DNA from 4 places in the Vibrio sp. VB16 genome. Region 1 is predicted to be linked to each of the others. Evidence: predicted binding sites of a transcription regulator. Region 1 holds the regulator's gene; each other region holds the start of a gene.

Evidence for each region. The regulator CRP, encoded in region 1, controls carbon source genes, mostly activating them, when cyclic AMP is high. The targets are predictions, from matches to a motif close to TGTGANNNNNNTCACA.
Region 2: dinG (ATP-dependent DNA helicase DinG) is a predicted target of CRP. The motif match lies at 5,729-5,744, and genes of this name have one in related genera.
Region 3: IUZ65_RS19935 (glycogen/starch/alpha-glucan phosphorylase) is a predicted target of CRP. The motif match lies at 5,649-5,664, and genes of this name have one in related genera.
Region 4: cdd (cytidine deaminase) is a predicted target of CRP. The motif match lies at 4,027-4,042, and genes of this name have one in related genera.

Annotation. Positions count from the first base shown of each region.
Region 1 is NZ_CP087590.1:3,363,453-3,371,667, reverse strand. It holds gene IUZ65_RS15365 (alkaline phosphatase) at 1-1,182, shown strand, start outside; gene IUZ65_RS15360 (DUF3624 domain-containing protein) at 1,210-1,479, opposite strand; gene IUZ65_RS15355 (co-chaperone GroES) at 1,733-2,023, shown strand; gene groL (chaperonin GroEL) at 2,093-3,739, shown strand; gene IUZ65_RS15345 (GNAT family N-acetyltransferase) at 3,929-4,393, shown strand; gene crp (cAMP-activated global transcriptional regulator CRP) at 4,472-5,104, opposite strand; gene IUZ65_RS15335 (phosphoribulokinase) at 5,351-6,220, opposite strand; gene IUZ65_RS15330 (YheU family protein) at 6,320-6,532, opposite strand; gene IUZ65_RS15325 (hydrolase) at 6,548-7,519, opposite strand; gene IUZ65_RS15320 (aminotransferase-like domain-containing protein) at 7,516-8,215, opposite strand, start outside.
Region 2 is NZ_CP087590.1:2,392,124-2,400,338, forward strand. It holds gene IUZ65_RS10785 (Na+/H+ antiporter NhaC family protein) at 1-848, opposite strand, end outside; lysine riboswitch at 945-1,124, opposite strand; gene IUZ65_RS10790 (H-NS family histone-like protein) at 1,490-1,897, shown strand; gene IUZ65_RS10795 (inosine/guanosine kinase) at 1,969-3,273, opposite strand; gene IUZ65_RS10800 (DUF2057 family protein) at 3,437-4,105, opposite strand; gene IUZ65_RS10805 (porin) at 4,265-5,173, opposite strand; gene dinG (ATP-dependent DNA helicase DinG) at 5,814-7,886, shown strand; gene IUZ65_RS10815 (sulfite exporter TauE/SafE family protein) at 7,932-8,215, shown strand, end outside.
Region 3 is NZ_CP087591.1:770,773-778,987, reverse strand. It holds gene IUZ65_RS19955 (hypothetical protein) at 1-323, opposite strand, end outside; gene IUZ65_RS19950 (DUF368 domain-containing protein) at 465-1,379, opposite strand; gene IUZ65_RS19945 (hypothetical protein) at 1,716-2,399, opposite strand; gene malT (HTH-type transcriptional regulator MalT) at 2,565-5,273, opposite strand; gene IUZ65_RS19935 (glycogen/starch/alpha-glucan phosphorylase) at 5,837-8,215, shown strand, end outside.
Region 4 is NZ_CP087590.1:1,694,530-1,702,744, reverse strand. It holds gene sbcB (exodeoxyribonuclease I) at 1-826, shown strand, start outside; gene IUZ65_RS07825 (CidA/LrgA family protein) at 829-1,191, shown strand; gene IUZ65_RS07820 (LrgB family protein) at 1,191-1,880, shown strand; gene IUZ65_RS07815 (DEAD/DEAH box helicase) at 2,377-3,747, shown strand; gene cdd (cytidine deaminase) at 4,147-5,034, shown strand; gene purT (formate-dependent phosphoribosylglycinamide formyltransferase) at 5,158-6,333, shown strand; gene IUZ65_RS07800 (thiopurine S-methyltransferase) at 6,393-7,046, opposite strand; gene IUZ65_RS07795 (phosphoribosylglycinamide formyltransferase) at 7,331-8,101, shown strand.

The DNA of each region.
Region 1 (8,215 bases):
TTACCTCATGCGGCGTTGGTTAAAACATACAATACAGATATGCAGGTTCCTGATTCGGCAGGTACAGCGTCCGCGATGGTCGCAGGTGTTAAGACCAAAGCGGGTACCATTTCGGTCAATGACAGTGTACAGCGAGGCTTTTGTAGCACGGCGTTAGGTAATGAGACGACAACCGCTTGGGAACTGGCAGCTGAACGAGGTATGTCGGTTGGTGTTGTAAGTACAGCACGGCTTACTCACGCGACACCAGCGGTAACGTATGCGCATAGCGCCGATCGTAATTGGGAGCATGATGTCCCTAATATTGCTAAAAACCAAGGTTGTGTCGATATTGCCACTCAGTTTGTGAACTTTGATAAAGGTGATGGTATTCAGGTCGCTTTTGGTGGCGGTCGTCGTGAGTTTTTACCAGTGGGCGTGACGGATTCAGAAGGTAAGAACGGAAAGCGCAAAGATGGTCGCAACCTTGTAGAAGAATGGCAGGCCAAACATCCTGAAGGTCAATATGTCTATGATCAAACGGGTTTCGACAAGCTTGATGCAAATACAACTCGCGCATTTGGTTTGTTTGAAAGCAGTCACATGAAATATGAAGCGGATCGCCGTCATGATGAACCTTCTCTTGCAGAAATGACCTCTAAAGCGATTGATATACTGTCTAAGAACAAAGAAGGTTATGTATTGATGGTTGAAGCTGGACGTATAGATCATGCTCACCATGATGGTAATGCAAAACGTGCGCTAGAAGATACGATTGCTTATGATGAGGCAATCAAAGCCGCGTTGGAAAAAACGAACTTAGACGACACCTTAGTCATTGTTACTGCGGACCACGCGCATACACTTGTCATGAATGGATACTCTGCTCGGGGTAACAATATTTTGGGTCTATCTAAATCAAAGGGCAAGTTTAGCCAAGATGAGTTTGGTAAAAAGTACACCACACTCACCTATGGAAATGGTCCCGGAGCCGTTAAAGGAGAGCGTTCTGACTTAACAGAGTCGCAAGTAATGGCGTTAGATTATAAACAACAGTCACTCGTTCGTTTAAGTTCAGAAACACACTCAGGGGAAGATGTAGCTGTATTTGCTCGAGGTCCTCAGGCTTACTTGTTCCAAGGAGTGGTTGAGCAGAACTATCTTTATCATGTTATGAATGAAGCATTAACTCTTTCTAAATAGAAAGAGTATCAGCCGATTTTAAGCCGCCTACGGGCGGTTTTTTTTACCTTCGCGATGATTTCTTTTTTGCATTGGGAATATCACAAATTTAAACCAGAGGTGCAAAAAAAGAAGAATATTAAAGGCAAAACCAGAAAATATTAATGCAATGGATTCGACACTTTTAAAGTCATCTTTGTAACCAAACCACCAAACGACCCAACAAAGAACAGAAAGCACGGTTAGTTGGTCCATACATCGTTTGCAACGACCTATTTTTTTCCAAAACCAATTATCGTCACAATCTTTACAAGCCATGATTTTTGTACCAGTTAGACACTTAGTTCGATTCTGACCTAGTCTGAGGTGCAGTGCAATTAGTACGTCGAGTCATATAAAAACGGACTTTTGTCTAAAAAACTCGGTTTAGGCTAAAAAAAAATGACTTCTATCGTAAAAAAATTGGTTTTCCCCTTGGGATTTTGCCTCTTGTCCCCCACTTAACTTTCACGCGCTGATAATTCAGTACTAAATTACATTAATGGAAACAACAATCAGGAGAGACGACCCAATGAATATTCGTCCTTTACACGACCGTGTTATCGTTGAACGCAAAGAAGTTGAATCAAAATCTGCAGGTGGCATTGTTCTAACAGGTTCTGCTGCGGAGAAATCTACTCGCGGCACAGTTCTAGCGGTAGGCAATGGCCGTATTTTAGAAAACGGTACTGTTCAGCCTTTGGACGTTAAAGTTGGTGATACTATCATTTTCGCAGAAGGCTACGGCACTAAAACTGAGAAAATTGACGGTAAAGAAGTGTTGATCATGTCTGAAAATGACATCATGGCTATTGTTGAATAAGCAAGCGTTGAGTAATTCACTCTTAAACGACAAGCAATTAGAAATAGAATTTAGGAAAGGATATTAAAGATGGCTGCTAAAGACGTAAAATTTGGTAACGAAGCACGAATCAAGATGCTAGAAGGTGTTAACGTTCTGGCTGATGCGGTAAAAGTAACACTAGGACCAAAAGGTCGTAACGTGGTACTCGACAAATCTTTTGGTGCACCAACGATTACTAAAGATGGTGTATCTGTAGCGCGTGAGATTGAACTTGAAGACAAGTTCCAAAACATGGGCGCACAAATGGTTAAAGAAGTAGCATCTCAAGCAAATGATGCTGCTGGTGACGGTACAACAACGGCGACAGTACTTGCACAATCTATCATTACTGAAGGTCTTAAGGCCGTTGCTGCGGGTATGAACCCAATGGACCTTAAGCGCGGTATCGACAAAGCGGTTATCGCAGCGGTAGAAGAGTTGAAAGGGCTATCTGTTCCTTGTGCGGACTCTAAGGCTATCGCACAGGTTGCTACTATCTCTGCAAACGCAGATGATACTGTTGGTAACATCATTGCAGAAGCAATGGAAAAAGTTGGCCGTGACGGTGTTATTACCGTTGAAGAAGGTCAAGCGCTTCAAGATGAGCTAGATGTTGTAGAAGGCATGCAATTTGATCGCGGTTATCTATCGCCATATTTCATCACAAACCAAGAAGCGGGTTCGGTTGAACTAGAAAACCCATTCATTCTTCTTATCGACAAGAAAGTGTCTAATATTCGTGAACTACTTACAATATTAGAAGCCGTTGCAAAAGCATCTCGTCCACTGCTTATCATTGCAGAAGATGTAGAGGGTGAAGCATTAGCAACACTCGTTGTAAACAACATGCGTGGTATCGTGAAAGCAGCGGCCGTTAAAGCACCTGGTTTTGGTGATCGCCGTAAATCAATGCTTCAAGATATCGCAGTACTTACTTCTGGTACGGTTATCTCTGAAGAAATTGGTTTAGAACTTGAGAAAGCAACGCTAGAAGACCTTGGTCAAGCTAAGCGCGTTATTATCACTAAAGAGAACACAACGATCATTGACGGCCTTGGTCAAGAAGCAATGATTCAAGGGCGTGTATCTCAAATTCGTCAACAAATCGAAGAAGCAACGTCAGACTACGACAAAGAGAAGCTACAAGAACGTGTCGCGAAACTCGCGGGCGGTGTTGCAGTAATCAAAGTCGGTGCAGCAACTGAAGTTGAAATGAAAGAGAAAAAAGATCGCGTAGAAGATGCACTTCACGCTACTCGCGCAGCCGTTGAAGAAGGCGTTGTTGCTGGTGGTGGTGTTGCACTTATTCGTGCAGCATCGAAAGTCGTTGGCCTTGAAGGTGCTAACGAAGAGCAAAACGTAGGTATTCGCGTTGCACTTCGTGCTATGGAAGCGCCGTTGCGTCAAATCGTTGAAAATGCGGGCGACGAAGATTCTGTTGTTGCTAACAACGTTAAAGCTGGTGAAGGTAGCTACGGCTACAACGCGGCGACAGGCGAATACGGTGATATGATTGCAATGGGTATCCTAGACCCAACTAAAGTAACTCGTAGCGCGCTACAGTTTGCCGCATCGGTTGCTGGTCTTATGATCACAACAGAAGCGATGATTACCGATATGCCAGCTAAAGATTCAGGTGGAATGCCTGATATGGGCGGCATGGGTGGTATGGGTGGCATGCCAGGCATGATGTAAGAAGGATTTGGCTTCTCGTCACTGAATGTCTTGCTCTCAAGTCACACAGTTTAGAGAACCCTAAACCTTGTTATAGTAAAAACCGAAGTTTTATCGCTTCGGTTTTTTTGTGCGTGTAGAAAATGGTTTAATTACTGGTTAGGCTTAATATTAATTATAAATTAGAAGAGAAGTGACGAAGTGCAAAGTATTATCCGAATACGACCATATACCCCAGAGGACGCCTGTACGTTGAGAACGTTGTTTTTTGATACTGTGCGTAGTGTAAATAGAAAGGACTACTCTGAAAGGCAAATAGAAGCTTGGGCATCAGATGAAATTACGCTTGATAGTTGGCAGGCACTTCTGGATAAACTTGTGCCTTTTGTCGCCGAAATTGATAACAGGATAGTGGGTTATGCCGATCTCCAATCTGATGGATTGATTGGCCATTTTTATGTCGATCACAATCATCAAAGTATGGGGATTGCGGGTGCTTTAATGCAACAAATTTTCCAGCAAGGTAATAAAAGCAAAATTCGTCGACTTTATTCGCATGTCAGTATTACTGCGAAACCTTTTTTTGAACACTATGGTTTTAAGGTAGCAGAAGAGCGACAAGTGGATCTCAGAGGGCAAACACTCATTAATTATAGAATGGAACTGCAACTATAAACCAATGCGTATCTTTTCTTATGGCATAAAAAAAGCAGCGTAAACGCTGCTTTTTAATCAATGCTGTTTGTGACGGTATTAACGTGTACCGTAAACGACGATAGTTTTACCGTGAGCAGAAATTAAATTCTGTTCTTCAAGCATCTTAAGAATACGACCAACAGTTTCACGTGAACAACCTACAATCTGACCAATCTCTTGACGAGTGATCTTAATTTGCATGCCGTCTGGATGAGTCATCGCATCTGGTTGTTTTGCTAAGTTCAGAAGTGTTTGAGCAATACGTCCCGTCACATCTAAGAATGCTAAGTCACCAACTTTTTGACTAGTCGTTTGTAGACGGCTTGCCATTTGAGCTGAAAGACGCATTAAAATGTCAGGATTAACTTGAATAAGCTGGCGGAATTTCTTAAACGAAATTTCAGCTACTTCACATGGTGATTTAGCACGAACCCATGCAGTACGCTCTTGATCTTCTTCGAATAGACCTAGCTCACCGATGAAGTCTCCTTGGTTAAGGTAAGAAAGAATCATCTCTTTACCTTCTTCATCCTTGATAAGCACAGCTACAGAGCCTTTCACAATGTAATACAGAGTTTCCGCTTTTTCTCCAGCGTGGATAAGCGTACTTTTGGAAGGATATTTATGAATATGACAATGCGAAAGAAACCACTCTAACGTTGGATCGGTTTGAGGTTTACCAAGAACCATAATTATCTCACTATTATCTGTAGGGCCTGTGCCAGCAGCTTTCCTTTGCTGTGTCCCCGTATTATTGGTGACGTTAGCATAAGATTTTAAATTCATAGCTGCAAGCTACACATGTATATAGGTTAAGAATAGTATCCTTTTTTGCAGTCAATTTCTTGATTTTGATCGCCCTGATTTCCCGTTTCTCTAAGCAAAACTGTGCACATCATCACGGTATCAGAACTAAACTGCATTCAGGCTTAATTTTTAGCCGATTTTCCCAGTTTCTATTAATTGTTGTAGAACCGGTCTGATTATTAATTCCATAGCAAAACTCATTTTTCCTCCTGGAACCACCAGAGTGTTATGGCGAGAAACAAAAGAGCCATCAATCATGGCTAAAAGATAAGGAAAGTCTACATTCTTCATTCCACGTAATCGAATCACGACGAAGCTCTCGTCCAAACTGGGTATCGCTTTCGCATTCAGTGGGTTTGAAGTATCAACAGTCGGAACCCGTTGGAAGTTTATGTGCGTTCGAGAAAACTGAGGGGTAATGTAGTTAAGATAATCATCCATAGAACGAACGATGGAGTCGGTCACGGCTTCTCGTGAATGGCCTCTATCTCGCGTATCTCGTACAAATTTTTGGATCCACTCAAGGTTCACAATGGGGACCATGCCGATTAGCAAGTCAACATGTTGTGAAACATTTATATCACCATCGACAACAGCACCATGCAAGCCTTCATAAAAAAGAACATCGCTATCTTCTGCTAGGTCTTGCCAGGGAGTGAATGTGCCGGGCATCTGATTATAAGGCACGGCCTCATCAAAGGAATGTAAGTATCGTCTTACCTGACCTTGACCTTCATCGCCATACTTTCTAAAAAACTGTTCAAGGGCAGGGAAGTTATTGGCCTCTGCACCAAAGTAACTAATGTGTTTGCCTTGTTCTTTTGCTTTTCGAATTTCAATGTCCATTTCCGGGCGAGTAAATCGGTGAAAACTGTCACCTTCCACCCACGCGGCTTTCACGTCCATCATACTAAACATTTTTCTGAATGCTTCAGATGTCGTCGTTGTTCCTGCGCCAGATGAACCTGTAACTGCGATAATCGGATGTTTTGCTGACATGAGATTCCTTGTCGCTACATTGATGATAATGATGATAATGAAGATATGAAATTAGTGTATGAGATTCTATAAAAAGAATAAACGCTTTACTTTTTGTTATCAGAACTCGCGCTTGAGTTTTATATCGACGGTTTCGTGAAGCTCAGAAAAAACAATCACCGCTTCTCCTGTCTTAAGCTGGGTTCGTACCTGACTGACTTTATCGTCTAAGGTCGTTTCGCTTTGGCCGTAATCTGTCCCTTCTCTTAATACAAACTCTTTGATTAGATTTTCAAGCGTCTCGCTATCTATTTCTTGCCATGGAATGATCATAAAGCCTACTTTTATTCATGATGCGATGTGTTGGTAATATTTGGGTATTGCTTGTTCCAACCAAAAAACGGGTTTAGTCAAGGTTCCGGATAAAAAGCCCACATGACCACCTTGTTTAAAAAGGCGATAGTGTATATTTTTGTTTAATGGAAAGTTTGGTATTACCGCTTGAGTCATAAATGGGTCGTCTTCGGCATGAATGACCTGCAAAGGGATGTTGACCTTATTAATAACATGGATGCCAGAACATTGTTGATAATAATCGTTAGCATTTTTAAACCCATGTAACGGTGCCGTGATCATATCATCGAAGCCATAAAGCGTTTTTAAGGCCTTTAGATCCTGCGTTGAAACGCCAAGTTCCGACACTAGTTGATTCTGTTTCTGTAGCGCATTTTTCTTTAGAGAGGTTAAAAGATAGTTCCGATAAATCTTGGAAAACCCTTGTTCAATTCTTGATGAACATGCTGCTAAGTCAAGAGGTGCAGAGACGACGGTGGCCGCTTCTACTATAGGATCGTCATTGTATTTAGCCAAATAATTAACCAGCATGTTTCCGCCAAGCGATATACCAATGGCGACCTTCGGCTGATCTGGAAACCTGTTTTGTATATGCTCTAAAAAGAAACGAGGGTCCTCGATTTCACCTGAGTGATAGGCTCTCGCTAGCCGATTGGGTCTGCCGCTACAGCCTCGAAAATGCATCATGACAGATAGCCAACCCTGCTGAGAAAAAGCATGCATCAAGCCATTGGCGTATGGACTCTCGAAGCTGCCTTCTAAGCCATGGAAAAGGACAAAAATAGGCTTCTCTTTTGCCGTTGGACTGGTCCAATCTTCACTCCAAGCAAGATCAAGGAAGTCACCGTCTGGTGTTTCTAATGTCTGCCATTTAGCAGAAAAAAGCGGTTGTTTCCGAATCATTCTAGGAATAACAGTCTGTAGGTGAGGATTGGTTAACCCTCTTGCTGCGTTAAACTCGGTCATAAAGTAAAATCACTGATTGGGGTGCTCTCTAATAAGGCCTTCAATTTAATTAGCCCGACTTCTACCTGAGCTTGATCGATTGGTGAACTTAATGCAAGTCGTACGGCAGGAGGCACGTTGGCGGCTGGAGGCGTAAATAGTTCCGCTGACTTTACAATTACACCATTACATGCGGCTTCTTGGACAAAGTCGCTTAAGCGCCAATGGTCTGGCAATGTTAACCAAATGTGGAAGCAGTCGTGTGTGTATTGGAGTTGAAAATCAGATAAATAGATCAGCGCGAGTGTTAGCCTTCCTCTCATTTCAGTCCGGATATAATCTAAGGTATGTTCTAGCTTGTTGGAACGAAGCAGCTCACACGCTAATGCGGTAAGTAATGGGCTAATCATCCAGCTATGGTTTTGCAACGTAATACTAAGGTGTGGGTGCAGTTTAGTGGGGGGTTGAATGTAACCCACGCGTAACCCCGGGGCGAGACATTTGGAGAAAGCACCAATATGAATAACCTGCTCAGGTGCTAAGTTAACCATTGGTGGTGGGGCATCTGCGGGAAGAAGACCATTCACATCGTCTTCTATGACATATAGGTCATGTTGTTTACAGATGTCTAGTATAGCGATACGTCGCTCCAAGGACATGGTTGCTGTTGTAGGATTTTGTAATGTCGGGGTCAGATAGATAAATCGAGCTTGGAAT
Region 2 (8,215 bases), 970 kb from region 1:
GTTGCGATAATCAAAAATAGAATAGGAAGGACTAAATCAGACACTTTTCCATATTCACTTTCTACGATATCGAGCTCTTCATTTAATTCTAAAGCTTCAGAACTGCTTTCATCAGAAGTGGATTTATTGTTTAGGGACGCTTCATGTTCATGTTTACTCATTGCACCAATATCTAATTGAAACCATGCAACAGCAAACACCATCAATAATGCGAATACCGCATAGAAATTCATTGGTACTAAACGTAAATAGGCACCCAAAGCTGAATATTCAGTTAGCCCATGGCTGACTAGAATACCGCTAATAATAGTCATTATATACGCGCCCCAACTAGAGACAGGCATTAATACACACATAGGCGCTGCGGTTGAATCTAAAATATAGGCCAACTTTGCCCGTGACACATTGTAACGGTCGGTGACAGGGCGTGAGATCGCGCCAACAGCGAGGCTATTGAAATAATCATCGACAAATATAAATACACCTAAAAAGGCGGCGAGCAATTGTGAACCACGTTTACTTTTCACTCGTGTCTGAGCCCAAAGAGCGAACGCCCGAGTGCCTCCAGATAGAGTTAATAACGCGGTCATCATTCCAAGGATGACTAAAAAGGCAACAATACTCATATTCCAAGTATTGATACCTCCATCCTCGACAAATACACCTTTGACCGTAGTGCCTATATAGCTAAAGGAGTTTGATATGGAATAGTCCGCAAGGAGTAAGGCGCCTAATACTATACCAATACCCAAGGAAACTAATACACGGCGGGTAACGACAGCAAGGCCTAAAGCCATTAAAGGTGGTAATAACGATAAGGGTGACGAAGCAAAGTCTACTAAATTCATGATCTACAAAACCGATTGGTTAGAGATCTACTGCAGAATTAACATGTAAAATGTGGATATGTTAATGATAAGTGAAAGAAAACCAACAGTTTTCCAACCCACAGTAGCGCTCCATAGTTAATAAAAAATACACTATGGCAGTGTCGTAATTATTAAATACGACCCCAGCAAGCGGCTTGATAAACGCACTCACTTCGGCAATAACTCCTTTCTAGACTATTCATTGGCATCACCCCAATAGAATGTACTGATAGTTATTGCTCCTCTACCTCAGTAAACAGCTAGGATATAAGGAAAAATTCTTATATAAACCTAGAAACTGAATAAGGTGCGCGCAATTGTACGGATTTGACCATCTTTTGCAACATAAAAAGCCATCACAATGCATTTCGTTCGATAGATATGTCCATAGAATTCAATATGGCTGATATACACTATTTTTTAAATGGTTACGTAATAATGTCAGAGGAATGTCAAAATATCAGTTCGCAGAATTGGAAATATGAGGTCAATTTACAAAAATTTATATTATTCTGTCGCGAGAATAGTACGATATATATAATTTAATTCTAAATAATTTGGTATTATTTAATTTGGCTGTTATTATTATGATGTTTAATAATAATCAAATGGAAGTAAACATGTCAGAACTTACAAAAACGCTGCTCAATATTCGTAGTCTGCGTGCCTTTGCTCGCGAATTAACTTTTGAGCAATTAGAAGAAGCCCTAGAAAAACTTACCGTCGTTGTTGAAGAACGTCGTTCAGCAGCAGACGAAGAAAAAGCAGCATTAGCAGAAAGAGAAGCTAAGCTAGCTGAATATGCCCAGATGATTGCAAAAGATGGCATTGATGTTGAAGATTTAATTTCTGCATTATCTGGCGAAACCAAAACAAAAACTCGCAAGAAGCGCGAACCTCGCCCAGCTAAATATAAATATGTTGATACAAATGGCGAAGAAAAAACTTGGACAGGTCAAGGTAGAACACCATCTACTATCCAATCGCAGCTTGATGCTGGTAAACCTTTAGATGATTTCCTTATCTAAAGTAAATGAATTAAATTATTAAGAGCTCCCTAGGGAGCTCTTTTTTTATCATCCTATTAATACAACAACTATTATCTCTCCCAATACGCTTCCTCTAAACTATCTTCGCGCTCAGGTAATCCTCTTGATAATCGGGGGGAATGTTGTACTAATACTTCATAGCTCGCTCTGTTTGAATATTTACACACTTGAGAGAACGAGGAATACGTTAAATAAGGGTATTGATGCTTACTTGAATTTGGCACATTTTCTTTGTGATATCTATTTGCAGCCATATCATGCAACAACGCAGAAAGTGCCGCATCCCCTGCTCCATTGGTATTTTTAATTTTTTCAGGTCCTCCCATATAAGGCGCAATATGCGAATAAACCTTGATTGGTGACTCACACGCATCCTTGATGGTTGGTCGACTAAACTCGAATTCATTGAACTCCGCGATAGCGCCAGGCAACAGTGGCAACGTGGTTGGTCTTTTGGCACTCTCTTCGGTATAACCAGCCATAAACAGCCCTACAGGGCCCGCGGTACACAATACTAAGTCAACCCAATCCAACGCCTTGTCTGCTGCTAACAGAGGGTCTGCATTACCGGTGAGCGCCTCGGCTTCGTCTTCGTTCATCGCAACAACTGACACATGGTCGTTTAAAAACTGTTGCCAAAACAGTGGGTCATCTTGAATAACAAACTTTGTACCAAGCGTAAGCACCACAGGGACATGATATTTTTTGGCGTACTCTATCGCTCGCATTGTTGCATCCGGCATCGGGTCGCCTTCTTTACAACGGACCAAATACGCCGTTAACACCAAAGCAGAAGCATTTTCAAAAATCGATTCAGGGATACTATCTGGACGCAGCTGATTCATCTGTCCTTCACTTATAGCGAAGGTTCGTTCACCGTTGTCCGATATCAACGCAAAACAGCGTCCAATCGCGCCAGTGACTGATTGAAGGTAGTTAAGATCCATACGGCTAGAGGTATTACACAAATAGCGATACCCATAGCTGCCGATTTCAATGTCTTTGCTCATCACACCCAACAGGGTCGATTTGTCATCAGCAAGAACGGAATAATTATGTAGCGTATTTCCTATCGTTCCACCCGCAAACTCATTGCTTATCAGTTCATCGCGTTTTAGTTGCTGATAAAGTGCCTCCGCTGTTTCGTCATCAATAACCAGCGAATGACCTTTACTGAGACCATATTTTTCGATGAAATGATCGGGCACTCGAGCTTCGATATCCACTAATGTTTGATCAATCCCAATGATATGCGTTCTTGTCATCCTTTTATTAGTTTGTACTTGAGTCACTAAAGGATCGCGCGCATTAACGGGAAAGTAGTGTTTAGATTTGCGTTGACCGGGAAATTTCATAGAAAGGTTCTGCTGCTAGTAAGGGCGTATGTCCAATTCTAGCCTTTGTTATTTATAACAGCAATATGACGGTAAAAAGCAAACGTTTCCGTATTAGGAATAATATTCAGACAATAAAAAACCGCCAATAACAAATTATTGACGGTTTGGTATAAATGGAGGATTATTCTTGGTCAATCATCCATCTACGGAATTCTTTACGCTCGGCTTTAGAGGCTTTTAGATACCAAGCTTTTAGTTGATCGAGGTTAACACTGCTGCCAGATAAACTTCCTTTTGCAGCGCTCTCATTCCCAACAGAACTTCCTGCCGCAGCGGTTGTTGCTGCAACTGCTGCTAATTCCGCTTTCGCGGTAATTTCAGCCTCGCTACCGAAGAAGATGGCGTTGTTCTCGTTGTGCTCTACAACAAGTTCATCAACATCTTGGTACGGCATAAAGCCATCTTTGCCTTCGAGTTTCTGGTAGGTATATTCTACATCCCCATTCGAATCGACCAATCTCATTTTTGGTACGCCTTCAAAATGTCGAGTTGCCCACTCATAATTGTTCATTTGAGGTGCAATAATTTCTAAGTCTTGTCCATTGGTTTCAAACATCATTATGAATGGGGCAGAGTCAAACACTTTCTTACTTGAACCTTTTCCGAGCCGCGCAGATACTTTTACTACCACCTGAGTAAACCCATCCTTTAACTCGTAGGGGCCACTCCAAGATTCAGGTTCTTGTTCATTTATTACCAAAACCCGTATATTTTTACCTGGAATCAACTCAGCTGACGATACTGCACCTGATAGCACTAAACCAATTAGCACATAGAATATGCGTTTCATATTATTCCTTAATTTATTCAAACACTAAAATTGTCATTCCGCTTCATGATACCGATTCTAAGTAGTAGAGCCAAGCCCATAGACGGTATTTATTCACGCAATAAAAAAACCACCCTACGGGTGGTTTTTTTGGATTCTATTTGAAACTAGAGTTTCAGATTAGAATTCTACTTTAGCGCCTACAGCATAGCCAACTTCGCTATCGTCTACGTCGTTGCCGCCAATTTCAGCGTAAAGCGTTGTAGCTGGAGCAATTGCGTAACCTGCGTTAACGAAGTAGTTAGTAACGTCGTCAGAACCAGCTGCTTCAGGGTCAACTAAATCAACACCTGCAGAAAGTGTTACTTTCTCGATAGTGTAGTCACCTGTTAGTGCGATTACGCTGCCTGAATCTTCTACGTCGTAGTAGCCAAGACCGATGTTAGCAGCAGAGAATGCGTAGCTAGCTTCTAAAGCAAAAGTATCTTGTTCAGCTTTGTTTGAAGTACCGTAGTAACCCATTAGGTTAAAGCCAGCCATTGTAAGTCCAGCTTTAATGTCTGCAAGATCAGGTTTTGTGTCATCAGAACGTTGGTCATCACGGTATGCAGCTGATACGTAGAACATGTCGCTAGAGTAATCCCAACGTACAGTTTCGTCGCCACAAACGTCAGCTTGGTCAACTGTAGAAGTAACACCGAACTGGAAGTCATTACCAAGACCTAGATCATCACCGATGCTACATAGGTCACCAACTTTGAAAGAACCAGCAGATGCAGTGTAGAATGCAAAGTAAACATCACCCATAGCTGAGCTACCGCCCTGAGTAGTATTGTCAGTGTCACCTTGGAATTCCCAGTAACCACCAACAGAAAGCTCATCACTTACTGCGTAGCGAACATCAAATTTGATGTCAGCATCTTGGATTTGCTGCTCAACATGAGAACCGTCGTCAGTACCTTTAACATAAACAACTTCTAGGTCGCCGCCGATGTTAACTGTAGCGCCGTCTTTGTTGTAAACTTCGATGCTTGCGTTAGCTGCCGTTGACGCAAGAAGTACTGATAATGCTAATAGAGTCTTTTTCATAGTAAACCACTGCCTTTTCTTAAGAAAATTTAGGAAATCCTTTTTTGGTTTCCTTTTTTTTATTTTATTGGTGACAACGTTTTACCAAATTGGCTATCCGTCATCACCACTAAATTTCGAACCTAGATTGCAAAAGAAATCGCCTTATGTCAAACACCTAAAAAAATAAAAATAAAAATACATAAATTATTATAAAACAATAGGTTAGGATTAATTTCATTTGGTAAAGTAATTATTTACTCCACCATTCGCGCTAAAATCAAACCTATTCCGATAGGATGGATATGGTTAATAATATCGATTACAATTAAATAATAGGTCATTAGCAGCATTAAATGCCTATTAAATAGCAGTAAAAAGATATTTATATTACATCATGTTCTCCTAACGTAGCATCCAAGAAGGTTCAGTTTTTTTTTGTGAGCTTGATCCAGTTTTAGTTATAAAAGAACTAAATTTGTGATTCAAATCTCCTGATAAACACGATAAATAGCCAATAAAAATAAATTCTTATCTAAATGAAATGGGTAATAATAACGTCACATTAATATGCTTCGTGATAGTACTCACATATTCTCGAGCAATAGAGCGCAGGACTTTGCTGTGCTAGACTGCGCCATTCTCAAAAGTTGGCCGTGTTATGCATAATCCTAAAGTCCAAAAATCGATTCGCGATAGCTATCAAAACCTACAACACCAATTAGATGATTTCGTCCCTAGACGAGCACAAAACTATTTGGTTGCAGAAATAGCGAAAACGTTGTCAGGGGACTACCATAAAAAAAATCGTATAATAGTGGCGGAAGCGGGAACGGGAATAGGCAAGTCCCTCGCCTATTTGATGGCAGCGATCCCATGCGCAGTGTTAAACAATCGAAAGATAGTTATCTCTACTGCAACTGTGGCGCTGCAAGAACAACTTTTAGACAAAGACTTACCTCTTTTTAGACGCATTACCAATTTAGAGTTCTCATTTATCCTCGCAAAAGGCAGACAGCGTTATTGTTGTGCAGAAAAACTGGCCACAGCGTGCGGCGCAGATGGCGGACAACTGGCTATTTTTGAAATCAAACCAAAGAAAAAAGACATTGAATTGCTAGAAACCATGCATCATGCGCTGATGGAAGGTAAGTGGGACGGTGATAGAGATGCGTGGCCAAAGCCGATTAAGGATGAACTTTGGCTGACCATTGTCAGCGATAAGCATAGCTGCAATAACGGCTTACCTGTCCATAGAGGATGTCCATTTCAAAAAGCGCGCGCTGAACTTGACAAGAATGACGTTATTATCGCTAACCATAGTTTGGTCATGGCGGATATCGAGCTTGGAGGCGGCGTTATTCTTTCGGAACCTGACAATACTATTTATATCTTCGATGAAGCCCACCACCTACCGAAAGTGGCGAGAGACCATTCGTCTGCCGCCGCCAGTTTGAAAGGTGCGGCCATTTGGTTAGAAAAACTGAATCAGTCTTCGAGCAAATTTACCAGCTTGGCCGATGAAAAGCGCGTCAATCGCTTTCGTAATGAATTACAAGACTCAGTGCAAGAACTAGTGCCAGCTTTAACACAATTAAGTAAACAGTTTGATGCGACTCAATTCGAAGACAAAGCCTATCGATTTGAACACGGCGACTTACCTCAATGGTTAGAACTGCAATCCAAGGAACTGAAACTTTTGTCGGGTAAGGCCAGCCTGGCCCTTGGAAAAATAGCCGACCTTATAGCCGAAAGGCTTAAAGACGGTGAGCTTTCTAATAAAATTGCAGAACCGACACTAGCGGAAATCGGCTTTTATAGTCAACGATTAGAAAACTTGGCTAAGGTCTGGCATTTAATGGCCGAACCTAAAAAAGAAAAGGGCGCCCCATTAGTTAAATGGCTAGAGCTAAGCCCAGATAGAGAGGGAGACTTCATTGTAAACGTTTCACCGTTGGAAGTCGGCTGGCAATTAGATCAACAAATATGGAGTCGATGTGTCGGCGCAGTGCTGACTTCGGCCACAATCCGTGCGCTGAACTCTTTTGATTTTTTCTGTCGTCAAGCGGGGGTAAGCGCAAAGAAAGAAGATGGAGTGCAGTTTTTGGCTTTGGCTTCGCCGTTTAATTATCAAGATAATGCTGAGCTACTTATACCCGCGATGAAATATGAACCGCAGGCGCCAGAGTTTACCGACTACGTAGCGGAACTTCTGCCGAGCTTAATAATAGAAGACAAAGCGAACCTAATTCTATTTGCTTCGTACTGGCAGATGAAACAGGTTACCGAAATTGTTTCTGCTCAATTTAAAAAGAAGGGCTGGACGCTGCAAGTTCAGGGACAGTCATCAAGAACAGAGATTCTAAATAGGCATAAAACATTGATACAGTGCGGCAAAACAAGTGTGTTATTTGGTACAAGCAGTTTTTCAGAAGGTCTCGATTTGCCTGGTAACCTGCTTGAGAACCTTATTATTACCAAAATTCCCTTCGCGGTTCCAACCTCGCCAGTGGAGCAAGCCCATTCGGAATATATTGAAAGTCGAGGTGGTAATCCTTTTATGCAGATCTCTGTACCTGAAGCGAGCAAAAAACTCATTCAATCCGTTGGCCGTTTACTGCGTAAAGAGCAAGATTCTGGTAGAGTTATCATTCTTGATCGAAGAGTAGTGAGTAAACGATACGGAAAACTACTGCTCGACGCCTTACCCCCATTTAAACGAACTATTGAGTAAAAATTGCTTAAAGCAATTTGACTAAAGTCAGGTACCGGAATATTTATGGAAATGTTGGAACCAACCATGTTGGTTATTTTGGCTTTGGTTGCATTTGCCGCCGGATTTATTGATGCTGTAGCGGGTGGCGGTGGCATGTTAACCGTACCGGCCTTGCTTTCAATTGGGTTACCACCTCACATTGCTTTGGGGACCAATAAACTTGCGGCAACCTTTGCCTCTTCAACCGCAGCTGTCACTTTTTATCGCAAGCGACTGTTCACTCCAGAGTTATGGAAGCACGCCTTTTATTCGACCTTAATCGGCGCGACAATCGGCACGCTGGTTGT
Region 3 (8,215 bases), on a different replicon from region 1:
CCTATGTATCTGCCGCTTGATTGTTTAGTTAACTGGTATTTAGCGATACCCATATCCATCTCGAAACCCTGAAGAGAGAGCAGTAAAGTATCGCTAGTGGTGTCTTCCCAATTAACCTCAATCATGCTTTCCACCAATGGTTTGGCAAGGTCATGTTCGAGAGTGATTGTTACACCGTCTTGTTGGCATGCTATGGTCGAGACCATACAATATTTGTCGAGACTGATGGGCTCTGCTTCTTGACTGATTGACTTGACTAGATCCGGTACAACATAACCAAGCGCAATCGCGCCAAATATTAATAGTATTTGAATAATCTTCATCGTGGGGATTATCGTGTTGAATAAGTTAATATATTATCATGATGATAGAGATAAATGACAACTGTTGTGAACAAGTTGTGAATTTTGATGGAAAATAGAACGTATTTAAACGATACGCTCTACTTCTCTAAAAATGATGGATTATTTTTTATCGGAAACCTTCTCGAGCAGTAAAACAAGCCCTATAGCCAGAAACATCATCGCAATGGACAGTAACAATTGATGTGGCTGAGAAGTGAGAGCTTCAAATTGGAAGGGTGACAGGTTTTCTTGTACCAAAGGAACGTGTTCACCGTGTGAATTTATACGCCAACTGATGGTCTCTTTCCAAGGCCATATTTTCGGTAACGTTCCTATCATTAGCCCAGTCAAAAACATTAAGGTCGAATCTCTAAAAGATTTAAGCAGCCAAGAGAGTAGATGAGAAAATGTAAGCAAACCTAAAACGCAGCCAGCAACGAATAACAGAAGTATGTCTATTTGAATGGTTTTTGCTGCAGCAAGTATCGGCGCGTACATGCCTAGTAATAAAAGAATAAAGCTGCCTGAAATACCGGGCAAGATCATGGCACAGATAGCGATGGCGCCAGCGAAGACAAAATTGATGCTAGTTGGATCCATCTCTAGTGGTTTAAGTACGGTAATAAAGTACGCAAATGCGATACCGACTACGACAATAATACCGCGAACGATATCCTTTTTTTCAACCTGTTTAAGGATATGAAAAACAGAAACTAAGATGAGACCGAAGAAAAATGACCAGAGAGGGATAGGGTGATTAACGAGTAGCCAAGAGATCAGCTTGGCAAAGGTTAAAATACTGGTAATTATCCCACCAAAAAGGCTGATAAGAAAAAAGCCATTGATATGGTTAAATGCGACTTTAAATCCTTGTTGTTTCCATAGGATAAGTAGCCTTGGATTCACTCGTCGAATACTCTCAAGAAGAGTGTCATAGATACCGGTAATAAATGCAATGGTGCCGCCAGAAACGCCTGGTACCACATCCGCTGCGCCCATCGCCATACCTTTGAAAAAGGTGATTAAGTAATTCATTAATTGATAGATTCTGATTTAAGTAGCCAAAGAGTATACAAGAATTTTTGCAAGAGAGAAAAGAGTCCGTTCTTTATCGTTCTGCAACCTATCTCATAGCAATTTGCCTTAATTCGCAATATGCGATTTGCATTATGCGAATTAATGGGTCAAGTGAGTCTTAAGTAGGTTGAATTTAGAGCGAAACGATATATATAAATTTGGCACGCATGATGCATTAGTGTTAATGACCCTTCTTAAAGCCGAGGGTCACCTAGCCAACTGACGTTGTTAGTGAATAACTATTGTTCACAATATCTATTTACCAATCGCAATTATTGCGGTTGGTTTTTTTTATTAGAACGCCCACCAAAATGCCTGATAAAAATGCTTCTTTGCATTTGCTTCAATGATTAACCCATTGCTAGATATCAATTTATCAAAAGGCCAAGTCATGACCTCTTGTATCGATGCCCTCAATGCCGCCATATTGCTCAAGTGACGTTTATCAGAATAAGAAATTTTAAGATCTCGATTTATGCCATGAGCCCACGTGAGTATTTTCTGACCAACAGGAAGCGTGTCTTGTACTGCAAATAAATGGTCACTTAATATGAGAGTACGACTGTCTGGATCGCAGAACATGACCTTACGTGGTTGATCAAATCCCAATAGCGCCGTTTGAAATAGGTCATTTTTCCATGTTAAAGGTGCATAATTGGATAACGCGCCATCGAAATTAATATCTGAGCGTTTTTGTATCAGAGTGGGTGTCGCATAAAAAAGTGCGTCTGGGTAGGTGAGCCACCATTCGGATAGATACTGATGATAGCTTGGAGAGGCACAAATGACAGATTTGACAGAACCAAGTCTAGAGAGTTCGTGCTGCAGTTGTATGCCTAAATCGATAGGGTTGTGTATTACGATTGACCCATCTATCAGCCGAATGACCACCATTCTGTGCAGGTGCGATAAACCAAACTTGGTGTAGTACATATTGGCATACCATAGCCTATTTGATGTCCATTCCTTTAGAATCATTTGGTTTCCGTGATAGTAAAATTAGCGTTCCCATCCGTTTTGCCATTCCCGTGAAACGGAAATCGCGTAGTATGAGACCCCCACTTTCGTGGGGATAACCAGACCAAATAGAAAAGTGACGAAACCAGCTAAAAAACGCCGCACCTAACTATGGGAACGATTCTATCAATAACCCATTAGATTGAGCAAATTTTCGGCAGTTTCTATTGCTTCTTTTCTATTGGCTATATTCAGCTTTTGATAAAGATTACGAATGTGAGTTTTGATTGTTGTCCCTGCCACATCTAACTCTTGTGCAATTTGCTCGTTACTGAAACCAGAGTAGATCAAGCCTAATACCTGCCATTCTCGGTGGGTTAATGGACTGGTTCTAACCAACTCCGGAATATTCGGATGATTAAGAAGCTTGTCGATGAACTCCTCATCAAAATGAATTGAGCGGCTGCGCTGCTTACTCGATATGTCTTTTACAAGCTGTTGTGCTCTATGTTTTTCGAGATCGCCTAACGTTGATTTACTCATCAGCTTTTGTAGCAGGTGGTCAATAGAAGCACCATCAATTAAGAAGTTACCTATCATTCCCGTCTGATTTGTCATGCTTAATGCGGCTTTAAGCATATCGCTAGCCCGTTCATCATCGTTCTGTTTTATGGCAAGGATAGCATCCACAATAAGATTTCTGTTTATATCGGTGATGAGTTCTGAAGCTTCGGCTTCATTTTGTAAAAATGTTAAGCTTATTTTTGCCTCATCATATTGACCAACATAGATCTGTGCTCTGGTAATATTTCGCCATTGCAGCTGCAAAAAGTGGTTTTTTGCTTCAACTGGTCGATTTGCTTTTATTAACCATTGCTTCGTGGATTCGACATCGTTGCGTGCTTGCCAATAAAGTATTAAGGAGAGCGATGCGTTAGCTGTCCAGTCTAGGTGATAGGTTGACTGTTCCAATAGGTGTTCTATCTGTTCGATAAACCTTGCGGCTTTATCAAGTTCACCTCGGCCAATAGCAATACGAGCCAACATAGAATAGCTGTGTAAATGTTTACTAGGATCGGCCTTTCCTAGTACATCAATCCCTTTGTAAGCACACTCTTCTGCTTCGTCTAAGCGATTCCAACACCAGAGTATTTGCGCTCTAGAACGCAGCAGAAACTCGTGGAGAGGCAGTTGTTGAAGCTTCTGCTCTTCAATGAGTTTAAAGGCATTATCTTGCATCTCAAATGCGGCTTGTACAAATCCTTGTGCGACTAATATTTCACTTTGTTGTAACAGTGCCCACAATGCTTGATGATATAATTGATGTTGACGGGCCAGTTTCTCGGTTTGTTGCATCAGAGGCAATGCGCGATCTAATTTACCCAATACATGGTTAACTTCACCAACAATGGAAGTGGCAACAATCCGGCTACGATAGATAGTTGTATCTAACTGGCTCAATGCCAATTCAGCCAGTTCAAGAGCAAGGACAGGGTCATTTTTATTAATCGCAACTTGTGCGAGTAAGGCGTTTACTTGACCTTGGTCGTTAGTGCTGAGAATTATCTTTCTACTTTTCATCTCGGAAAGAGATATGGTTAACATATCTTCTACTTTATTGTATCGGTGCTGGCTCTGAGATAGCCACGCTCGCAATAGAGATAGCTTCATATTGCTATACAAAAAGTCTTTATCTAATTGATTGATCGCATTTTCCAATACAATCAGCTCGCCATGATTAAACATCTTCCAACCAGAGTTGGTTATGATCTTAGCAATAAGAGCGTCATCTTTTGCCTTTTGAGCATGACGAAGAGCTTGATATGGAATATCTAACTTAAGCCAGGCTACCGCGGCTTTTTGGTGCAACTCAACTTCTTCATTTGCGATGCGTGCTTTTCTTTGATGCGCAAGAAACTCGCCAAAGAGGTGGTGGAATCGGTACCAATCTTGCTCACCTTCTAAGTGATAGATAAAGAGTCCAAAACGATTGAGTGATTCAATCATGCCGAGGGAATCTTCCCTATCGGTGAGGTCTGTCACCAAGGCGTCATTAAATGTCTCTAGTACTGAACATTGCATCAGAAAATACTTCGTATCTTCATCGAGTAAATCAAAGACCTCTTCAATCAAGTAGTCCCATAAATGCGCATGGTTAAATTGAGAAACAGATTCTGCTGATTGCGCAAGTGTCCGCTTATGATGCTGTGCTTGTAGCGCGATCAATTGCAGAGCCGAAGGCCAACCTTCGACGTAGGTTTGTAAGTTTGAGGCCGTAGCATCATCGATGCCTTCAGAGACGCGCTGATTAAAAAAACGTGTTGTTTCTTCGGTGTCAAAGGCGAGTAAACCATTGTCGATTTCGATCATGAGATCTCTAACCCTTAGGTTAGCCGTTCCCAAAGGTGGTGTACTCCTACTAGTGACAACAAGTGTCATGTTGTCAGGCATGTTTTTTAAGAAAAAACGCATGGCTTCGTGGATCTCATCTGAATCGACAAGATGATAATCATCCAACACCACATAGAACTCATTGAAATAATCAGAGAGTTCAACAAAAACTTCGCCAAAGAGTGAATGAAGTGAGGAGAACTGTCGCCTCTCCGCCAATGTTTGCGAACTGGGACATTTTCCCTCTGTTGCTTTGTTGATAGCCTGAATGAAATAGTTCACAAAACGAGATGGGTCGTTATCACTCTCGTCTATGCTATACCAACCTACGGCACTTTTATTTGCCAACCACTGGGCAGCCATGGTGGTTTTGCCGTATCCCGCAGGCGAACGAAAAAGTACAAGCTTATAGAAAGGCGCTTGTTGCAGTAAATCGAGTACTCGTGGTCTGACTATCGCGTTATGCAAACGACCGGGTCTAGTTAATTTTGAAGGTATCAACATATTTATATTCAATGAGTTATTTTGAACTGGGTGAGTCACCCGGCTCTTGGTATTTAGACAGTAAAAAGGGCTACTTATACGCCTATTTTTCTCGGTTAAGTTAATCCTACGTTAAGGGTCCCCCTGTCGTACATGACTATTCTCAAATATGTATGACCCAGCGCATGTAAATGATCATCTACGCCCCATAATTGAGTCATTTGTCACATAATGACTAGGATATGATGTAATTAATTATTTCATCTGTACATATTAGTACGGCTGAAACAATTCTAAGCTTTAATTATTTTGTGACCAAATCGACATATTTTAGTTACTTTTTTCGATAGGTCATTTTTAGCCGATTTATGGCTAATTGAGGTAAAGAGATGTACACGTGAGCTGAATCACTTAAGTTTATTAAATTAACCGTAGTAGTGTGATTTAGATCTTGAATTGTGTAGGAGTAGGTATCTACGCCCTAACTACTCCTCCTCCGATACCACGTTTATGGGAGGATGTTCTGCTACTTAAGTCAATGCAGGATATGCCACAGATAAATTGATAATTAATGAGATTTCGCTATGAAACCAACTCAACAAAAGAAATTTGATAAAGCCTCTTTCCAAGCTAATGTTAAGAAACATCTAAGTGCAACTTATGCGACCACAATAGAACACGCTGACTCTCGTGCTTGGTACCTAGCAATGGGACGCGCATTGGCTGAATTGACCACACTTGACCTATTAGAAACGGAAAATGACAAGGCTATTCAAAACGCGAAGAGCGTTAACTATCTTTCTCTAGAATTTTTAATCGGTCGCCTAACAGGTAATAACCTGATTAGTATGGGTTTGTACGGGCAAATTACAGACGCGATGACTGAACTTGGTCAGAACCTTTCTGACCTGCTTGAAGAAGAACGAGACCCATCACTAGGTAATGGTGGTTTGGGTCGTCTTGCTGCATGTTTCATGGATTCGTGTGCAGCTCAAGAATTTCCAACCATTGGATATGGCCTTCATTATGAATATGGTCTATTCAAACAATCTTTTGAACAAGGTCATCAAAAAGAAGCACCTGACGCATGGCGCGGTGTTGAAGGCTACCCATGGGAAGTTGCTCGTCCTGAATATGCACAGCAAATTGGTTTTTATGGCCATGTTGATTCTGAGTTTGTTAACGGTGTAGAAAAACGTCGTTGGGTACCAGGTATGCAAGTTCAAGGTATGCCTTGGGATCTTCCAATCGTCGGTTACGAAAGTAATACGGTTTATCCATTGCGCCTTTGGGAATGTCGTGCAATTGCCCCGTTCTCCCTAGAAAGTTTTAACAATGGTGATTACTTTGAAGCACAGCATGCGCTGATCGACTCGGGTAACATTACTAAAGTTCTTTATCCAAACGATAACCACGAAAAGGGTAAAACACTTCGTCTAATGCAGCAGTATTTCCACAGTGCAGCATCAATGGCAGACATTCTACGTCGTCATGACGCGGCGGGTCATAAAATAGCCGACTTACCTAAATATGAGACCATTCAGCTTAACGATACGCATCCAACGATCGCTATTCCTGAATTGATGCGTATTCTGATGGATGAGCGTGATCTTTCTTGGGATGCCGCATGGGCTATTTGTTCAAAAACGTTTGCTTATACAAACCATACGTTATTGCCAGAAGCACTGGAAACGTGGAGTGAATCACTTATTCAGCGTCTTCTTCCTCGTCATATGGAAATCATCTATCAGATTAACCACCTATTCCTAGCCGATGTACGTGCTAAGTGGCCAGGTGATGTTGAAAAACAACGTAAGCTTTCTATTATCCAAGAAGGTTTCCACCGCATGGTGCGTATGGCAAATCTATGTGTTGTTGGTTCATACGCGGTAAACGGTGTTGCGGCTCTTCACTCTGCACTGGTTAAGCGCGATCTATTCCCTGAGTTCAATGAGCTATATCCAAACAAGCTACAAAACGTAACGAACGGTGTGACTCCTCGTCGTTGGTTGAAGTTCTGTAACCCAGGCCTTTCGGACTTAATCTCTGAGAAAATTGGTACAGAGTGGCCCGCCGATCTTGACCAGTTGACACAAGTAGCAGAATTTGCGGAAGATAAAGCGTTCCAAAAACGATACATGGCTGTTAAGAAAGAAAACAAGCAGCGTTTAGCCAACTGGGTACAAGAAAACATGGGTATTGAACTTGATACCAATGCCATCTTTGATGTCCAGATTAAGCGTCTTCATGAATACAAACGTCAGCATCTAAACTTGCTGCACATTCTATCTTTGTATCATCGTTTATTGAACGATCCGACATTTGATATGGCACCACGTGTTGTATTTTTTGCAGCAAAAGCGGCGCCGGGTTACCACCTTGCTAAAGAGATTATTTACGCGACAAACAAAGTGGCAGAGAAGATCAACAATGACAAACGTGTTAATCACAAGCTCAAAGTTGTATTTATCCCAGATTACCGTGTAAGCATGGCGGAAATCATTATTCCTGCTGCTGACGTCTCCGAGCAAATCTCTACCGCAGGTAAAGAAGCGTCTGGTACAGGCAACATGAAGATGGCTCTAAACGGCGCGTTAACTATTGGTACGATGGATGGTGCAAACGTGGAGATTCGTGAAGAAGTAGGTGATGAAAATATCTACATCTTTGGCTTGGATGTTGATGGTGTGGAAGCTCTACGAGCGAGTGGCTATAACCCATTTGACTACTACAACTCAGATCCATTATTGAAAGCATCATTGGATCTACTTCTGAGCGATGAGTTCACACCAGGCCAACCCGGCAAGCTTCGTGCGACATTTGACAGCTTGTTAGATGGTGGTGACCCTTATCTATGTCTTGCTGATTTTTCCTCTTATGTGAAAGCACATGAAGATATGGACGCACAGTACCGTGACCAAGAAGGTTGGGCACGTAAAGCGATATTGAATACAGCACTGGTC
Region 4 (8,215 bases), 1.7 Mb from region 1:
AAAATTATTCGATTACCTTTTTAGCATGCGCCACAAGCGAAAGCTAAATGAGTTAGTGGATATCATCAACATGACGCCTCTTGTCCATGTATCCGGGATGTTCGGTGTTGGTTGCTCAAATACCAGTTGGGTTGTACCAATGGCATGGCATCCAAAAAATCAGAATGCTGTCATTATGATTAACCTTGCCATGGATCCAACGCCACTTTTGGAGCTGAGTTCAGATCAAATACGCGAACGTATGTACACTAAACGAGCAGACCTTGAAGCCGGACAACAGCCTATCCCTTTAAAGTTGGTGCACTTAAATAAATGCCCAATTTTGGCCCCTGCCAAAACGCTCACAGCTGAGAACGCAGAACGAATCGGCATAAACAGAGAAGAGTGCCTTCAGAACCTTGCTAGACTAAAGCAGCATCCAGAGATTCGCGAAAAACTGATAGATTTATACTCGATAGATAGAGATTATGCGGATAACGACAATGTAGATAACCAGCTTTATGACGGTTTTTTTACGCCTTCAGATAGAGCGGCGATGGATATCATTCTAGAAGCAAAACCCGAAAACTTGGCTGTACTAGACATACAATTTGGCGATAAACGTATCGCACCGCTTTTGTTTAAATACAGAGCGCGCAATTATGTAGAGACGTTAAGTGATGAAGAACAACAGCGATGGACTCGCCACTGCCGGGACTATTTTGAAACATCACTTCCGGATTATATGCTCAATCTGGAAAACCTCGCTCACGAACATGAAAGCGATGAGAAAAAACTCGCTATTCTAAAGTCCGTGTATAAATATGTTGAACAACTCGTCTCATAAAAATGATATTAACGATACTTAAATACATTGTTTCACTTGCGCTAATCTTATTAGCGCTAGCCATAGGCACTGCGATTCAGCATTGGTTAGCGATCTCTATACCCGGAAGTATAATTGGCATGCTAGTGCTCTTTACCGGAATGGTTTCAGGGCTGATCCCAGCAGAATGGGTAAAACCGAGCGCTAATGTTTTTATCCGATATATGATTTTGCTCTTCATTCCTATCAGTGCTGGGTTAATCGACCATTATCAACTATTAATGGATAACGCATTTCCGATAATCGCCAGCGCAGTAGGTGGCACCGCTATAATGACCGTTTTTCTTGCGCTGATGCTTGAAAAAATCTTGGTGGTTAAGAAATGATCTGGATTGCACTCACTTTCGTCGTATTCTTAGTGGCTCGATTTATTAGTAAGAAGCTTAACCATCCCTTAGCGAACCCCTTATTAATATGCTTACTGATTATTATTCCCATTTTAATTATTTTAGAGATGCCATATGAGGAATATAAACAGCACAACATAATATTCACCTACCTACTGCAACCCGCCGTAGTTGCCCTCGCCTACCCGTTATATGAACAATTTCCAGAAATCAGAAGACATTGGAAAATCATATTTCTCGCTTGTGGCATTGGTAGTGCTTTATCGATGATAACTTCGGCAACCATTGCGGTTTTACTTGGGACGGATATGACTCTGGTCGCAAGCATAATGGGTAAATCTGTTACGACACCCATTGCGATGGAAGTCTCCAGTCACCTAGGTGGGGAGCCTGCAATCGCGGCAATATTGGTATTAATAGTTGGCGTATTCGGTTCCATATTTGCGTACCCGATTTACAGCGTATTAGGGGTTAGTCACCCTATTGCAAAAGGACTAACCATGGGGACAGTCTCCCATGCGTTAGGAACCGCAACTTGCATTGAAAAAGATCAACGAGATGCCGCTTTCAGTTCACTCGCGCTGGTACTTTGTGGTGTAATTACTTCTATTCTCGCACCCATTGTCTACATTTATATAGAATGGCTAAATATTTTAATCAATAAATAGATAAGAGCTCGTGACGGTTCATTTATACTCGCTAGACTTAATGCATGATAAACACCGCTTGTGTTCAGATAGTAAATAGATGAGAGCTCGTGACGGTTCATTTATACTCGCTAGACTTAATGCATGGTAAACACCGCTTGTGTTCAGATAGTAAGTAGATGAGAGCTCGTGACGGTTCATTTATACTCGCTAGACTTAATGCATGGTAAACACCGCTTGTGTTCAGATAGTAAATAGATGAGAGCTCGTGACGGTTCATTTATACTCGCTAGACTTAATGCATGGTAAACACCGCTTGTGTTCAGATAGTAAATAGATGAGAGCTCGTGACGGTTCATTTATACTCGCTAGACTTAATGCATGGTAAACACCGCTTGTGTTCAGATAGTAAATAGATGAGAATGCGCGGTTCATTTTGCCATTGTTTTAGCGTGCATCTTTTTTCATGCTTTCTCCGCTATCTGATTTCCGATTAATTACTGAGAACCGACATATTATGAGTTTTACCTCTTTAGGCTTATCTGCACCTATTCTTAAAGCAATCGAAGAACAAGGTTACGACACTCCTTCCCCAATTCAAGAGCAGGCGATTCCTGCGGTATTAGCGGGAAAAGATGTGATGGCTGCGGCTCAAACAGGCACTGGTAAAACCGCAGGATTTACCCTACCTATTTTAGAAAGGTTAAGTGGAGGCCCACGAGTAAAAGGAAACCACGTCAGAACATTGATTCTTACGCCAACGCGAGAATTAGCGGCGCAGGTTAACGAAAGTGTAGTCAAATACAGTAAACATCTTCCGCTTAGTTCAATGGTCGTATTTGGTGGCGTAAAAATAAATCCACAAATGCAGTCTCTTCGAAAAGGCAGCGACGTGCTCGTTGCTACACCCGGTCGTTTACTCGATTTATATAATCAAAACGCGGTCAAGTTTACTCAAATTGAAGTGCTAGTTCTTGATGAAGCAGACCGAATGCTGGATATGGGCTTTTTCAGAGATATCAAAAAAATCCTAGATTTACTGCCTAATAAGCGTCAAAACCTTCTGTTTTCCGCCACGTTTTCTACCGAAATAAGAGCGTTAGCTAAAGGCTTAGTGAATAACCCTGTAGAAGTATCAGTCAGTCCTGAAAACTCAGCAGCACCATCCGTCGAGCAGTTTGTCTACCCCGTGGACAAATCTAAAAAGTCGGCGCTACTAGTAAAGTTAATCAAAGAAAATGATTGGCAGCAGGTGCTTATTTTTAGTCGCACTAAACACGGTGCCAACCGACTTTCTATGTACCTAGAAAAACAGGGGATTAAATCAGCACCAATTCATGGCAATAAGAGTCAGGGGGCGAGAACCAAAGCGTTAGCAGGATTTAAATCTGGTCAGGTTAGAGCGTTAGTCGCCACAGACATCGCCGCCCGTGGCATTGATATTCCCCAGCTTCCTCAAGTCGTTAATTTTGATTTACCTAATGTTTCTGAAGATTATGTCCATCGAATCGGTCGTACAGGCCGAGCTGGCGAGGTAGGCAAAGCCATTTCACTTGTAACGGCAGAAGAAGCGATAGACCTTTTTGGTATTGAAAAGTTAATTAAAAGTATTATTCCACGCATTGATGTTGAAGGCTTCATACCCGTCGATGTTTTACCAGAATCGAACCTAAATAAAAAACATATTAAGCCTAAAAAACCACGAACTCCGAAGCAAAACCACGCAGACGGACAACGTTCAGGGGACAACGCTCGCGGTAACAAGCCTGCGAGTAAAAATAAGCGTCATTTTGGTGCTAAAAGTTCAGATGGTAGTGGCAGCAACTCTACTTCCAATACGGCAAATAAAGCCCCTTCAAAGCGTAGAAGACCAACGAAGCCAGTATAGGGTCAATTAAGGCAAAAAAAGGATGGGTAACCCCATCCTTTTTTAATTCTTTTAAACTAATTTTGGAACCGACTTTAAATTCGCACGGCGACTCAATAAAGCATTTAGGTAACAAACCACCCACACCTGTTCGTCTAATCTAATCCCAATAACTTTGACATAGATATCCGCCTTTCTTTCAAACACTGCTTTGGCAAAACCTCACTGCTCACTCACCGTTTCACGTCGTATTTGAGTGGATTTTCTAACAAATTGATTGTCCAATGTTGGTTTAAACTATGTGACCTCACTCTATTTATGAAACATCCAAACATATTGCAGTTTAAAACGTGATCTATACCACTGCAATAAGGCTAATGTTGGTTAAAATATTCCACATCAATAAATTAAGGATTAACTATGAACTCTCGATTAGACGCAGCGCTAAACGATACACCTAAGTCAATAGCTGATTATTTAAGAAGTCTATTTAACTCAGAAAATTTCGATGCCACCATTTCTGCGCAACAATTTGAAGAACTCTTAGTACTTTCTGGATTGAGTGACGACGAGCTTCGAATTTGCTTACTTCCATTTGCAGCCGCTTACTCATACGCTCCTATTTCAGAGTTTTATGTTGGTTCTATCGTTCGTGGATTATCAGGAAGACTATACTTCGGCGCAAACATGGAATTTATCGGTGCGCAGATGAGCCAAACCGTACACGCCGAACAGTGTGGTATAAGCCATGCTTGGATGAAAGGTGAAACTGGAATCATAGATATTACCGTTAACTATAGTCCATGTGGTCACTGCCGACAGTTCATGAACGAGTTAACCACAGCCAACGAACTAAAAGTGCAACTGCCTGAACGTGACGAAATGTCGCTTCAGCAATATCTCCCGGATTCATTTGGGCCTGCTGATCTAGATATAGATGCGCGTTTAATGGACGGTAAAACAAGGTCTTATCAAACCCATGAAAGCGACCCTTTGGTGTTAAAGGCGGTTGAGGCACTCAACTACAGTCATGCACCATATTCAGAGAATCATAGTGGCGTTGCTCTAAGGTTAGCTGACGGTTCTGTTTACTTAGGTTCCTATGCAGAGAATGCAGCGTTCAACCCTAGCCTTCCTCCTCTTCAAGTTGCGCTCGCTCAAATTCTTATGGCAGGTAAGTCATTCGAGCAGATTGATACTGCAGCTCTGGCGGAGTTGTCAGCAGGTAAAATAAGTAATCTTGACGGGACTCAGTCAACCTTAGATGCCCTAAACCCCGACATTACGTTTGCTTATATCTCACTATAGACATTATTAATGCCCTAATATATTTAGGGCGTTTTTTTACCTATTTTTCCAAAGCAAACGATTGCGGTTTTTTAAAGATCCAGTATGATTCGCTCAATTTAATTGATAATGAAGGATATACGAATGCTGGGTACTGCTACTCGCGCTGGTGCGACTCGAGTTTTATTATTAGGTTCAGGTGAATTAGGTAAAGAAGTGGCGATAGAATGCCACCGACTTGGCTTAGAGGTTATCGCTTGTGACAGATATGAAGACGCCCCTGCGATGCAAGTAGCACATCGTAGTCATGTGTTCGATATGCTCGATGGTGACGCGCTAAGCGCTGTCATCGCGTTAGAAAAACCAGATTATGTTGTACCAGAGATAGAAGCCATCGCAACGGATACTCTGGTCAAACTCGAAACAAAGGGGCTTAACGTTGTCCCTACAGCAAACGCAACCAAACTAACGATGAACCGTGAAGGTATTCGTCGTTTAGCCTCTGAAGACCTGTCCATTCTAACCTCACCATACAAATTCGCCGATTCACTAGATGATTTTAAGCTCGCAGTAAGGGAAGTTGGCATACCCTGCGTAGTAAAGCCAATAATGAGCTCTTCTGGTAAAGGTCAAAGCATTATTAAAAGTGAAGACGATGTCTTGCAAGCATGGGAATATGCGCAAGATGGAGGCAGAACTGGCGCTGGACGCGTTATCGTTGAGGGCTTCGTTGACTTTGATTATGAAATTACGCTCCTTACCATTAGAGCCGTTGATGGAGTGCATTTTTGTCAGCCAGTTGGCCATCGACAAGAGGATGGCGACTACAGAGAGTCATGGCAACCACAAGCAATGTCAGAGGTCGCGTTAAAAGCGGCTGAATACATCTCAGAGCAGGTTGTCGATGCATTAGGTGGGTACGGCCTATTTGGTGTCGAATTGTTTGTAAAAGGGGATAAGGTTATTTTTAATGAAGTATCCCCTCGCCCGCATGATACCGGTATGGTCACCATGATTTCACAAGAGCTCTCAGAATTTGCGTTACATGTTCGGGCCTTCATTGGAATGCCAATTAATAAGATCATTCAACATGGTCCATCCGCTTCTGCTGTCATTCTGGGGGAAGGGACTTCCGATAACCTTCGTTATGAAGGGCTATGCGATGCGTTGGCGACACCAAAGACGCAGGTAAGGCTGTTTGGTAAACCGAATATTAATGGCCGACGTAGACTTGGTGTAGCCTTAACTCAACGTGAGACATTAGAACAAGCCATTGATGACGCTAAAAAGGCAGCGGAAAAAGTGAAAGTAATCTATTAACCCGCGAGCATAAAGATATTCAATAAGGGCTTTAACACCCCTTATTGAAACCTATCTCTTTATCCATCATCTTCTATCAGCCAAACCAACTCTGCAAATCGGCTCAAGCCCTTTTTCGATATCTTAGGGTGGTTTTCATCTGCTTGATCTCTATTGAGCATAGTTAATTTGTAATCGCTAAACAGTCGTCTTATTTCCGTCTCGTCGACACTAAATGGTGGGCCTGACATTTCAGACTGAACATAATCGAGTGTCACTAATAATAGCCGCCCTCCATTATTGAGCAGTGATTTTAGCCTGTTTACGTACTCTTCTCTCATATCTTCAGGAAGCGCAACTAATGCAGCTCGATCATATATAATATCGACATTACTTACCGACGCCGTAAAAACATCGCCGACATAAATCGATAGCTCATCAAATTGATAAAGCTCATGTGCGGAGTCGAGCCTTACAACGGTTGGTGTATAAAAATGTTCAGAAAAAAATGAACGCACTGCAATATCACTAATTTCAATGCCTTGCACTGCGTCATGTTTAGCGGCAAGCCAGATTAGGTCTTCACTCTTACCACATAGTGGAACCAACACGTTATCCGAAGCGCGAGGGTTGGTTCTATCCCAATATCGAATGAGTAAAGGATTTACATCTTCCAAATGAAAACCAATCTGGTTGGATGCCCATTTTTTGTGCCAAAATTCACTATCTTTCATGATGTCTAATTATAAATAAGAATAAGTCGCATTAATGTCGCTAAATCACTATCAAATTGCAAGAAAAAGAAAGCGGCTAATTAGGTGACACCTTTCACACCAATTGTAAATTTATGCAAAGATTACTTGGTTTTAAGAAAAATGCCCTAAGATACTACCTGTAGCCGATATTTCTACCAGTAACAATTAGATTATCGACTTCAATAGTTAATCCCTTGGACACGATACGACTTAGACTTTTAGTACACCGTTTTACTAAGTGTTTATCGACTCAAGGAGCGTTAATGAACGTTATGCTGCGTACCATCCTCACCCTATTGGTGTTTAGCCGGGCATCTGCATTCGCCTCTGTTGAACCTGTTTCTCAAAGTCAGCAAGAAAAAGAACAAACACAAAGCCAAATTAACCCAAAACTGTTTAAACACAGTTTAAGTGGGCTTTATGGTATATCTTCTATCAAACATGATGCTAGTCAACCCTACTCTGATTTCGATGCTCTATATAGTCAGGCTCAAAAAGCACAGCTTGAATTAGAAACCATATGTATAAGCACCGCTTTATTGACTAATTCTCACGCGATTTCCGTCGGAGTAAAGTCAAGACAACGAGCTGAAACAAAGATAAAAACAGATCTAGCGAACAATGTGAATCAAATTACCGATTTAGCAAGAGCTACTATCGTATCTGACGATATTGAAAGTCTAGTTTCCACTTTCGAGTTACTCGAAAAACAAGCAAATATAATTAGTGTTAAAAATCGCTTTAAAAAACCAGCACCTTCTGGATATCGTGACTTGAATATTCTTGTTGAACTACCAGAGACGAAAATTATAGCGGAAGTGCAGTTGCATCTTGCTGAGATTGCAAAAGTAAAAAGTGGTCCTGAACACGATTTATACAAACAGATTCAGGATATTGAACGCGGTGCATTATCATCAAACCGTGCGATAAGTGAGATTGAAAACGCCAAAATTGAAGGCTTAAGAAGACAATCTTTAGACCTATATCATTATGCTTGGCAACCCTATATCACGACGAATATAAAGGCAGCATAAAACAGAGGCTAAATTCGGATTCTCGAACCCAAGGGAGTCCATTCGTTTTCACTCATGTACTGAGCCCTAGGATTCAGCCCGAACGGAGCACCAGTGCTTTTTTAGAAGGTGATT